Regions from separate parts of the Rhizobacter fulvus genome, predicted to be linked through region 2. Evidence: predicted binding sites of a transcription regulator. Region 2 holds the regulator's gene; the other holds the start of a gene.
What was found. Region 2 encodes LexA, which represses DNA repair genes until DNA is damaged. Its sites were predicted from a motif close to ACTGTATNNNNATACAGT; they were not measured.
Positions count from the first base shown of each region.

Region 1: a site for LexA is predicted at 2,219-2,236, ahead of recA (recombinase RecA). Genes of this name have one in related genera too.

Region 1 is NZ_OZ224516.1:2,069,646-2,074,462, forward strand. It holds gene ACWH49_RS09815 (DUF2889 domain-containing protein) at 1-377, opposite strand, end outside; gene ACWH49_RS09820 (regulatory protein RecX) at 546-1,007, opposite strand; gene recA (recombinase RecA) at 1,089-2,183, opposite strand; gene ACWH49_RS09830 (response regulator) at 2,311-2,982, shown strand; gene ACWH49_RS09835 (PEP-CTERM sorting domain-containing protein) at 2,979-3,575, opposite strand; gene ACWH49_RS09840 (sensor histidine kinase) at 3,703-4,817, shown strand, end outside.
Region 2 is NZ_OZ224516.1:5,223,363-5,228,179, reverse strand. It holds gene ACWH49_RS24745 (D-2-hydroxyacid dehydrogenase family protein) at 1-969, opposite strand, end outside; gene ACWH49_RS24740 (DUF1993 domain-containing protein) at 1,076-1,588, shown strand; gene ACWH49_RS24735 (helix-hairpin-helix domain-containing protein) at 1,593-1,904, opposite strand; gene lexA (transcriptional repressor LexA) at 1,906-2,598, opposite strand; gene ACWH49_RS24725 (asparaginase) at 2,691-3,662, shown strand; gene ACWH49_RS24720 (hypothetical protein) at 3,641-4,063, opposite strand; gene ACWH49_RS24715 (hypothetical protein) at 4,098-4,490, opposite strand; gene ACWH49_RS24710 (putative bifunctional diguanylate cyclase/phosphodiesterase) at 4,686-4,817, shown strand, end outside.

The DNA of each region.
Region 1 (4,817 bases), 3.2 Mb from region 2:
TCCGTGATGTGGGTGCAGCCTTGAACGCCGCCGAGCCGCTCCTTGACGGCCTGGCGGAACCCTTTCATCAGGTTCAATCCGACAAGTCGGCCGTAGACCTCACCATGACTGTTGCATTCGCCCGGGTAGGGCATCGCCGCCGTCTCGGCGCCCGCTTCGACGACGTTGAAGCGTTCGTCGACGACCAGTCGCAGCAGCATGTCGTGAATCGGCGCCCCGGCCGGCAGCATGCCGGTGGCCATGCGGGTCTCGCGCGGGCGCACGTCGGTGATGTGCGCGTCGACTTCCCACAGGCCGTTGCCGCGTGCGTAGATCTGCACGTCGATGCTGCGGCGGTGCTTGAGCTGGCGGTCGCTGGCTGCGGTCGGCAGGGCCATCGGTGGGGCGAAGGGCGAAGTGAACGGAGTTCGGGGTGGCGGCGCTTCGGGGCGGGGCGGCCGGGGCGACGACGCCCGGGACGAACCCGCAAATCAGCCCGCGAATGTAGCATGCTGCTCTGCACCATCGCTGACGCCGGGATGACAGCCGCGCGAACGCGGAACCGCTCAGCCCCCGTCGTCGTCGCCGGGATCGCGGGGCCGGGGCGCGCCCCGCAGCGCGCGCGAGATCACATCGGGCGAGAAGCCGCGACCCGCCAGGAACCGGGCCTGCCGAGCCCGTTCGGCAGCGTCCGCCGGCCACAACGGGAACTTGCGCTCGCGCACGGCGCGGGCGCGCGCCAGTTCGCTGTCCTTCAATGCCTGCGCCGCATCGGCACCGAGTGCGACCTGGTGCTGCTTCAATTCCTGGCGAATGCGCAGGTTGCCGAATCGCGCCGAGCGGGCATGGACGCGTGATTCGACAAAACGCTCCTGGGACAGGTAGTTGTGGGTCTCGAGCCAGTCGAGCACCGCGTCGACGCGCGCAGCGGCGCTCGCAGCGGCCTCCGGTTCGGTGGGGTCGGTCGCCCCGTCACCCGTCGCCGCCGCCAACTCCGCGACCGCGTGCGGCAGCAGCTTGCGCCGCAACTCGACGCGGCTCTGTTCGCGCTGCGCCAGCCACTGCAGCGCACGCGCCTTCAGCGACCGGGGCTTGGGCGCGGGCGTGGCCTACTCCTTCACGACCTTCAACTTGGCCGGCTTCTCGTCGGCCAGCCCGGCGTCGGCCAGGAGGCGGATGCCGGCAGCCTCGCGGACCTTGTTCTCGATCTCGAACGCCAGCGCCGGGTTCTCGCGCAGGAACTCGCGCGCGTTGTCCTTGCCCTGGCCGATCTTCTCGCCGTTGTAGGCGTACCAGGAGCCGCTCTTCTCCAACACCTTCTGCTCCACGCCCATGTCGATCACCTCGCCCTCGCGGCTGATGCCCTGGCCGTAGAGGATGTCGAATTCGGCGGTCTTGAACGGCGGCGAGACCTTGTTCTTGACGACCTTGACCTTAGTCTCGTTGCCGATGACCTCTTCGCCCTTCTTGATCGAGCCGATGCGGCGGATGTCCAGGCGCACCGAAGCGTAGAACTTCAGCGCATTGCCGCCGGTGGTGGTCTCGGGCGAGCCGAACATCACGCCGATCTTCATGCGGATCTGGTTGATGAAGATCACCATCGTGTTGGTGCGCTTGATGCTGCCGGTGAGCTTTCGCAGCGCCTGGCTCATCAGGCGGGCCTGCAGGCCGGGCAGCGAGTCGCCCATCTCGCCCTCGATCTCGGCCTTCGGCGTGAGCGCGGCGACCGAGTCGACCACGACCAGGTCGACCGAGCCGGAGCGCACCAGCGCGTCGACGATCTCGAGCGCCTGCTCGCCGGTGTCGGGCTGGCTGATCAGCAGGTCCTGCAGGTTGACGCCGAGCTTTTGCGCGTAGCCGATGTCGAGCGCGTGCTCGGCGTCGATGAACGCGCAGGTGCCGCCGACGCGCTGCATCTGCGCGATGACCTGCAGCGTCAGCGTGGTCTTGCCGCTCGATTCAGGGCCGTAGATCTCGACGACCCGGCCGCGCGGCAGGCCGCCGACCCCCAGCGCCATGTCGAGGCCGAGCGAACCGGTGGAGACCACCTCGATGTCCTCGATGACTTCGCCCTCGCCCAGGCGCATGATCGTGCCCTTGCCGAACTGCTTCTCGATCTGCGAGAGCGCCGCCTGCAGGGCCTTGGCCTTTTCGGTGTTGAGAGCGGTCGGGGCGGGGGCAGCGGCTTTTGCGGTGGCGTCCAAGGGATTCTCCTGAAGTAGGGCGCATTATCTCAAAAGCTGGATGTTTGTACAGTGCCAGTGCGCCGATTTTTGCGGCGCTCCCTACAATGAAGACGCGGCCCCGAGCCGCGCCCGTCTGGAGACTCGCATGCGCATCCTCATCGCCGAAGATGACCAAGTCCTGGCCGACGGCCTGTTGCGCTCGTTGCGCAACGCGGGCTACTCCGTCGATCAGGTCGGCAGCGGCACCGAGGCGGACGCGGCGCTGTCGTCGCACGAGTTCGACCTGGTGATCCTCGACCTCGGGCTGCCCAAGCTGCACGGCCTGGAGGTGCTGCGCAAGCTGCGTGCGCGCGGCGCCAGCGTGCCGGTGCTGATCCTCACCGCCGCGGACAGCGTCGAGCAGCGCGTCAAGGGGTTGGATCTCGGCGCCGACGACTACATGGCCAAGCCGTTCTCGCTGCAGGAACTGGAAGCGCGGGTGCGGGCGCTGACGCGGCGGGGCCTCGGCACCGCCTCGGCGATCATCAAGCACGGACCGCTCAGCTTCGATGCGACCGGGCGGGTGGCCTACCTGAACGACCAGATGGTCGAACTGTCGGCGCGTGAACTCAGCCTGCTGGAAGTGCTGCTGCAGCGCGCCGGTCGGCTGGTCAGCAAGGACCAGCTGGTCGAGCGCCTGTGCGAGTGGGGCGAAGAGGTCAGCAACAACGCGATCGAGGTGTACATCCACCGGCTGCGCAAGAAGATCGAGCAGGGCCCGGTGCGCATCGCCACCGTGCGCGGCCTCGGCTACTGCCTCGAGAAGATCGCGGCTTAGCGGCTGCGTCGCGACCGCAGCCCGACCACCAGCAGGCCCGCCAGCGTCAGGGCCCACGCGCCGGGCTCGGGCACGGCGCTGGTGAAGGTGACCGCGACGTTGTCGAGCAGCGCGCCGACGTTGTCGCCGCCGGCATTCTGGAACGTCAGCGCGTAGTCGCCTGTGGTGTCCGGCGTGAAGGTCAGCACGTAGCCGGCAAAGTCGGTGGCCGAGGCAATCTGGTAGGTGAGCGAGGCGGCTCCGAACGTCACGGTCCCGCTCTCTGTTGAGCCGCGATGGCTGCCCGCGAGGTCGAAGCTGGCGGTGTATTCGACGCCTGCGGTCAGCATGAACGACCGGCTCAACAGCCCGGCATCGGCCGAGCTGCCGTCCAGGTCGATGTACGCCCCGTGACCGGGCACCAGGTTGAACGCGGTGCCGGAGAAGTTGCTGCCGATGATGTCGACGGTGCCGCCGGTGACGCTCCACCCGGCCGGCACGCCGTTCAGCTTCAAGGTGTTGGCATCGAAGTCGTCGCTCGCCAGTGGCGCAGCGTGGGCGGCGGCGGCCAGGCTGGCGGCGGCGAACGCGGTGGCGATCTGCGGGAAGTGCATGGCGATCTCCTTCTTCGTGCTTGACTTTAGGAACATGTGCCGCGCAGCGATACCCGGGGAAAAGGGCAACGGCGCAACACGTTGTCAGCCACCGTGACAGGCCACGGCGCTATGCTCCGCCGCACCCATGCCCACGCTGCCCGATTCGCGCCCCCGCGAGCAACGCTCGCTGTTCGGCGAGATCCTCGACTGGATGCTCGCGCCGCTGCTCCTGCTGTGGCCGATGAGCGTGGTGCTGACCTGGCTCGTGGCGCAGGGCATCGCGAACAAGCCGTTCGATCGCGAACTCGGCGAGATGGTGCGCGTGCTGTCCAAGGAAGTCTCGGTGCGCGGCGAGCCCGGGCGCGCGCGGGCACAGTTCAAGCTGCCCGCCGCGGCGGCCGAGATCCTGCGCACCGACGAGGCCGACGACATCTACTACCAGGTGCTGGGCCTGCGCGGCGAGTTCCTCAGCGGCGACGCCGCGCTGCCGGTGCCGGCCGACGAGGACCGCGCGCCGCCAGGCGAGGTGCGCTTCCGCGACGAAACGCTCAACAACGAGAGCGTGCGAGTCGCCTACCTGTGGGTCAACGTCCAGGACCGGCCGCCGGACCCCGATGCGACGACCCCGGCGACCGGCGAGGCCCCGCTGGTGCAGGTGGCCGAGACGCTCGGCAAGCGCTCGCGCCTGGCCACCGAGATCATCAAGGGCGTGATCCTGCCGCAGTTCGTGATCCTGCCGCTCGCGGTGCTGCTGGTGTGGCTGGCGCTGGCGCGCGGCATCGCGCCGCTGAACGAGCTGCAGCAGCGCATCCGTCGGCGAGACAGCAACGACCTGAGCCCGATCGACGAGCGCCAGGCGCCCGAAGAGGTCTCGCCGCTGGTGCGCGCGATCAACGACCTGCTTGCCCGACTCGACCAGTCGCTGCGTTCGCAGAAGCACTTCCTGGCCGACGCCGCCCACCAGCTGAAGACGCCGCTGGCGGGCCTGCGCACCCAGGCCGAACTGGCGCAGCGACAGATCGACGCCGGCCAGACCGACCCGCAGGCGCTCAAGAAGACGCTCCAGCAGATCGCCCGCTCCAGCCAGAGCGCCGCGCACATGGTGAACCAGCTGCTCGCGATGGCGCGTGCCGAGAACCAGCAACAGGCACCGCAGCGCCAGGTCGTGAACCTGGCGCGGCTGGCGACCGAGACCGTGCACGACTTCGTGCCGCGCGCGCTCGAAAAGCGCATCGACCTGGGCTACGAGGGGCCCGGCGA
Region 2 (4,817 bases):
CGTCGGCGTGCCGTTGATGAAGTTGACGACGTTGTCGAACGCGGCCTTGAAGTACATCTCGTAGCTGTCCTGTTCGACATAGCCGATGTGCGGCGTGCACACTGCGTTCTCGAGCCGCAGCAGCGGGTGGCCCTGCAGGATCGGCTCGCTCTCGAACACGTCGACCGCCGCCATGCCCGGGCGGCCGCGGTTCAGCGCCGAGACCAGCGCGCCTTCCTCGATCAGCTCGGCGCGCGAGGTGTTGACGAGCAGTGCGGTCGGCTTCATGCGCGACAGCGCGTCGAGCTTGACGACGCCGCGCGTGCTGTCATGCAGCCGCAGGTGCAGCGTCAGCACGTCGCAGGCCTCGAAGAAAGCCTCGCAGCTCGGCGCCGCGACATGGCCGTCGCGCGTGGCGCGCTCGCGCGCCGACTCGCTGCCCCACACCGTGATGTGCATGCCGAAGGCGCGGCCGTAGCCGGCCACCATCTGGCCGATCTTGCCGTAGCCCCAGATGCCCAGCGTCTTGCCCTTGAGCACCATGCCGAGGCCGAAGTTCGGCGGCATCGACGCCGCCTTCAGCCCCGACTGTTGCCACGCGCCGTGTTTCAGGTTGCCGATGTACTGCGGCAGGCGGCGCATCGCCGCCATGATCAGCGCCCAGGTCAGCTCGGCCGGCGCGACCGGCGAGCCGACGCCCTCGGCCACCGCGATGCCCATGCGCGTGCAGGTCTCCACGTCGATGTGCGAGCCGACCTTGCCGGTCTGCGAAATCAGCTTCAGCTTGGGCAGCTTTTCGAGCAGCTGCTTCGGGAACTGGGTTCGCTCGCGGATCAGCACCAGCACGTCCGCATCGCGCAATCGCACGGAGAGCTGGCCGATGCCCTTCACGGTGTTGGTGAAGACCTTGGCGTTCAGCTGCTCCATCACGCTCGCGCACTTGAGTTTGCGCACCGCGTCCTGGTAGTCGTCGAGGATGATGATGTTCACGAGGTCGGGAGGGTCCGTCGGTGCCTGTGTCGGACCCGATTGTGCACGGCCGCAAGAAGGCCTGTAGCATCCCCGCTCCCTTGTCCACGACCCTGGAGACAGACCCATGTCGATCACCATGCACTCGGCCAGCGCGCCGATCTTCGTCACGATGCTCACGAATCTGTCGGCCTGGCTCGACAAGGCCGAGGCCCACGCGACCGCGAAGAAGTTCGACCCCGCGGTCCTGCTGGCGGCGCGTCTGGCCCCCGACATGCTGCCGTTCACGACCCAGGTGCAGATCTGCTGCGATACCGCCAAGTTCCTGATGGCCCGCCTGGCCGGCGTCGACGCGCCGAAGTTCGACGACAGCGAGCAGACCCTGGCCGACCTGCGCGCCCGCATCGCCGCGACGATCGAGTTCGTCAAGTCGGTGCCCGCCGACAGCATCGACGGCACCGAAGAGAAGGACGTGACGCTGCCGCGCCGCACCGGCCCGATCGTCATGAAGGGCGAGGCGTACCTGAAGCACTTCGCATTGCCGAATTTCTTCTTCCACGCGACGACGGCGTACGCGCTGCTGCGTCACAACGGCGTCGAAATCGGGAAGATGGACTTCCTGGGTGCGCCGAAGGGCTGAACTGTCAGAGTTGCCCGAACTGCGCCTTGCGCTGTGGCGTGTAGCGCCACCAGGGCGCGGCGGCGGCCCCGTTCATGAAATCGACGGCGGCCATGAAGGTGTCGAGCACGCACGGATCCTGGCGCTCCCCGGACGCCGTGCACAGCTTGCGGTAGAGCGCGTAGGCGTCCTGACCGCGCAGGTCGGCCGGCCGGCCGATGCCGATCGAGCGCAGGTCGGCCGCGAGCGACGGCCCGATGTTGGGCAGTTGCTCCAGCGTCGCGCACTCGGCGGCGCTGGCCGCCTTGGGTGACTTGATCACGGTCGCTGCCGGCATCTCACAGCATCATGTTGTTGCGGATCAACCCGACCGCCAGGCCCTCGAGCTCGAATTGCATCTCGCCCGCATCGGCGCCGCCGGTGGGCACGACGATGGTCTGGAAATCGGGGTTCTCGGGGATCAGCTCGATGCTGTTGCGCGTGCGACGAAAGCGCTTGACAGTGACCTCGTCACCCAGCCGGGCGACGACGATCTGGCCGTTCTTGGCGTCCTTGGCGCGCTGCACGGCGAGCAGGTCGCCGTCGATGATGCCGGCGTCGCGCATGCTCATGCCGCGGACCTTCAGCAGGTAATCGGGCCGGCGCGGAAACACGCTGGCCTCCATCAGGTAGGTCTGGTCGACGTGTTCGTGCGCGAGGATCGGGCTGCCGGCGGCGACGCGGCCGACCAGCGGCAGCGTGAGCTGCGCCAGGCTCGGCAGCGGCAGCGCGAACTGCTTGCCGCGCTGCTGGTTGAGCTGACGCAGCGTCTCGGAGCGAAGCCGGATGCCGCGCGACGTGCCGCCGACCAGCTCGATCACGCCCTTGCGCGCCAGCGCCTGCAGGTGTTCTTCGGCCGCGTTGGCCGATTTGAAGCCGAGCTCGCTGGCGATCTCGGCGCGAGTCGGCGGGGCGCCGGTGCGCTCGATCGCGCTCTGCACGAGGTCGAGGATCTGCTGCTGGCGATCGGTGAGCTTGGGCGGTTCGTACACTGGGCGTCCTTGAAAGCGGATGCGCCGTCGGCACGGCTGAGCGGTGCTGACGATCCATCCAGTACCTGTATTTTCATCCAGCTGGCGCAAAAATGCAAAACGTATCGTCGATCGTCGTGGTGCTCGGGACCGGAGGCACCATCGCCGGCGCCGCGAGTGAGGCGACGGACAACGTCGGCTACGTGGCCGCACAGCGGGGTGTCGCGCAGCTGCTGGCAGCGGTCCCGGCACTGGCCGGCGCACCGATCGAGGCCGAGCAGATCGCGCAACTCGACAGCAAGGACATGACGCACGCGGTCTGGCATGCGCTGGCGCTGCGCTGCGCACACCACCTCGCGCGGCCCGAGGTGGCGGGCATCGTCATCACCCACGGCACCGACACGCTCGAGGAGACCGCCTGGTTCCTGCAGCGCACGCTGGCACCGGCGCGGCCGATCGTGCTGGCCGCGGCGATGCGGCCCGCAACGGCGCTGCAAGCGGACGGCCCGCAAAACCTGCTCGACGCGGTCACGGTGGCGCGCACCCCCGGCGCCCGCGGCGTGACGGCGCTGCTGGCGGGTCGGCTGCACGCCGCCGCCGACGTGCGCAAAGTGCATCCCTACCGGCTCGACGCGTTCGCGTCGGGCGATGCGGGGCCGCTGGGCGTGGTGGAGGAGGGCGTCCTGGGGCGGTTTCGCGAGTGGCCATGCGAGCCGGCGCTGGTCGGCGCGGCACAGCTGCCCGCCGATGCGGGGGCGTGGCCGGCGGTCGAGATCGTGACCAGCCATGCCGGCGCGAGCGGCGAGATCGTTGCCGCGCTGTGTGCCGCCGGCACGCGCGGCATCGTCGTCGCGGCCACCGGCAACGGCAGCGTGCACGAGCGCCTCGAGCGGGCGCTGGCAGCAGCCCAGGACGCCGGCGTGTCGGTTTGGCGCAGCACGCGTTGCCTCGACGGGCGGATCATCGACTCGGGCGACACCGCCTTCCCGTCTGCCGGTGCGCTGACGCCCACGAAGGCGCGGATCGAACTGATGCTGCGCCTGATGGCGGCTTCGGCGGCGGCTCAGGCCGCGCGGTCGTCCTGATCGCCGGCGCCGTAGAGGCGGTGCTCGTTCAGGACCTGCAGCGACTGCAGATCGCTTGCCACCTCGGGCGCGAAGCCCTGGCGATTCGGGCGCCGTGCGACCAGCAGGTCGTCGAGATACTCCTCGATCAGGCCGGGATCGCGCCACAGCAGCGCCATGCGGTTGGCAATTCGCGGGTAGCGCGCGGCCAACAGGTCGGGCCGGAAGTCGTCCGGCAGACGCGCCAGCCAGGCCACGGCGGCGTCCGACAGCACCTCGTCACGGTGGCGGCGGGGCGCGCGATGGCGCACCCAGTCGGAGTCGGTCATCAGTTCGGGCGGCTTGGGGCCCCTGGGCGGCGCCGGCGCGGCCGCGCGCAGCAAGGTCAGCGGGAACCGGAAAAGCGGCAACAGCTTGCGCATCGTCAGGGCGCCTTCGGCGTGCTGCGACAGGTGATCAGGCGCGCGGGCGCAATCCCGGGAAGGTGCTCTCGCTGAACGGTTGCGTGTCGGCGAAGCCATGTGCCGCGAGTTGCGGCGCTTCGAACAGCAGCCCGCCTGCAAGCGCATTCGCCGCGGGACCGGTCGGCATCGGGGCATGGACCGCCGCGGCCGGTGCGGCCTTGGTCAGGGCCGTGGCGGCCTGGCGCCGGGCGGACAGTTCCTTCTGAAGCTGCGCGACCTGCTCGCGGGCCTTCTTGACCTGTTCGTGCAACACGTCACGGTCCGCGTTGACGCGGCCAAGCTTGCTCTCGAGCCGCAGCCGCTCGCGGCGATACCACCAGCGCGACGCGATGGCCGTCACGGCGATGGCGAGGATGGCGAACAGCAATGCGGTGAGGTCTTGCATGGTTCACTGCCTATCGGTTGGCGCTGGCGATACTTTAGCCGCGCAATCCCCCGGTCTCTTTGCAGTCGGGAAACATTTCCATCAAGTCGACGGACCGCCCGTCGATAAAGCCGGATCACCGGTCTGAGCGTCCGCGCTCGGTTCCGCCACCACGGGTTCGTCGCCCCGCAGCGACGTTGTCGGAGAGGATGTTCGATGGACGACGACTGGATGCGCAGCGCGTTGTATGCGGGGGTCATGGCGCTGTGCCTGTACCTCCCCTTCGTCGCGCTCGACCTGGTGCGGCGCGCCCGCACCAAGCGCCACGCCAGCCCCTGGGGCTGGCTG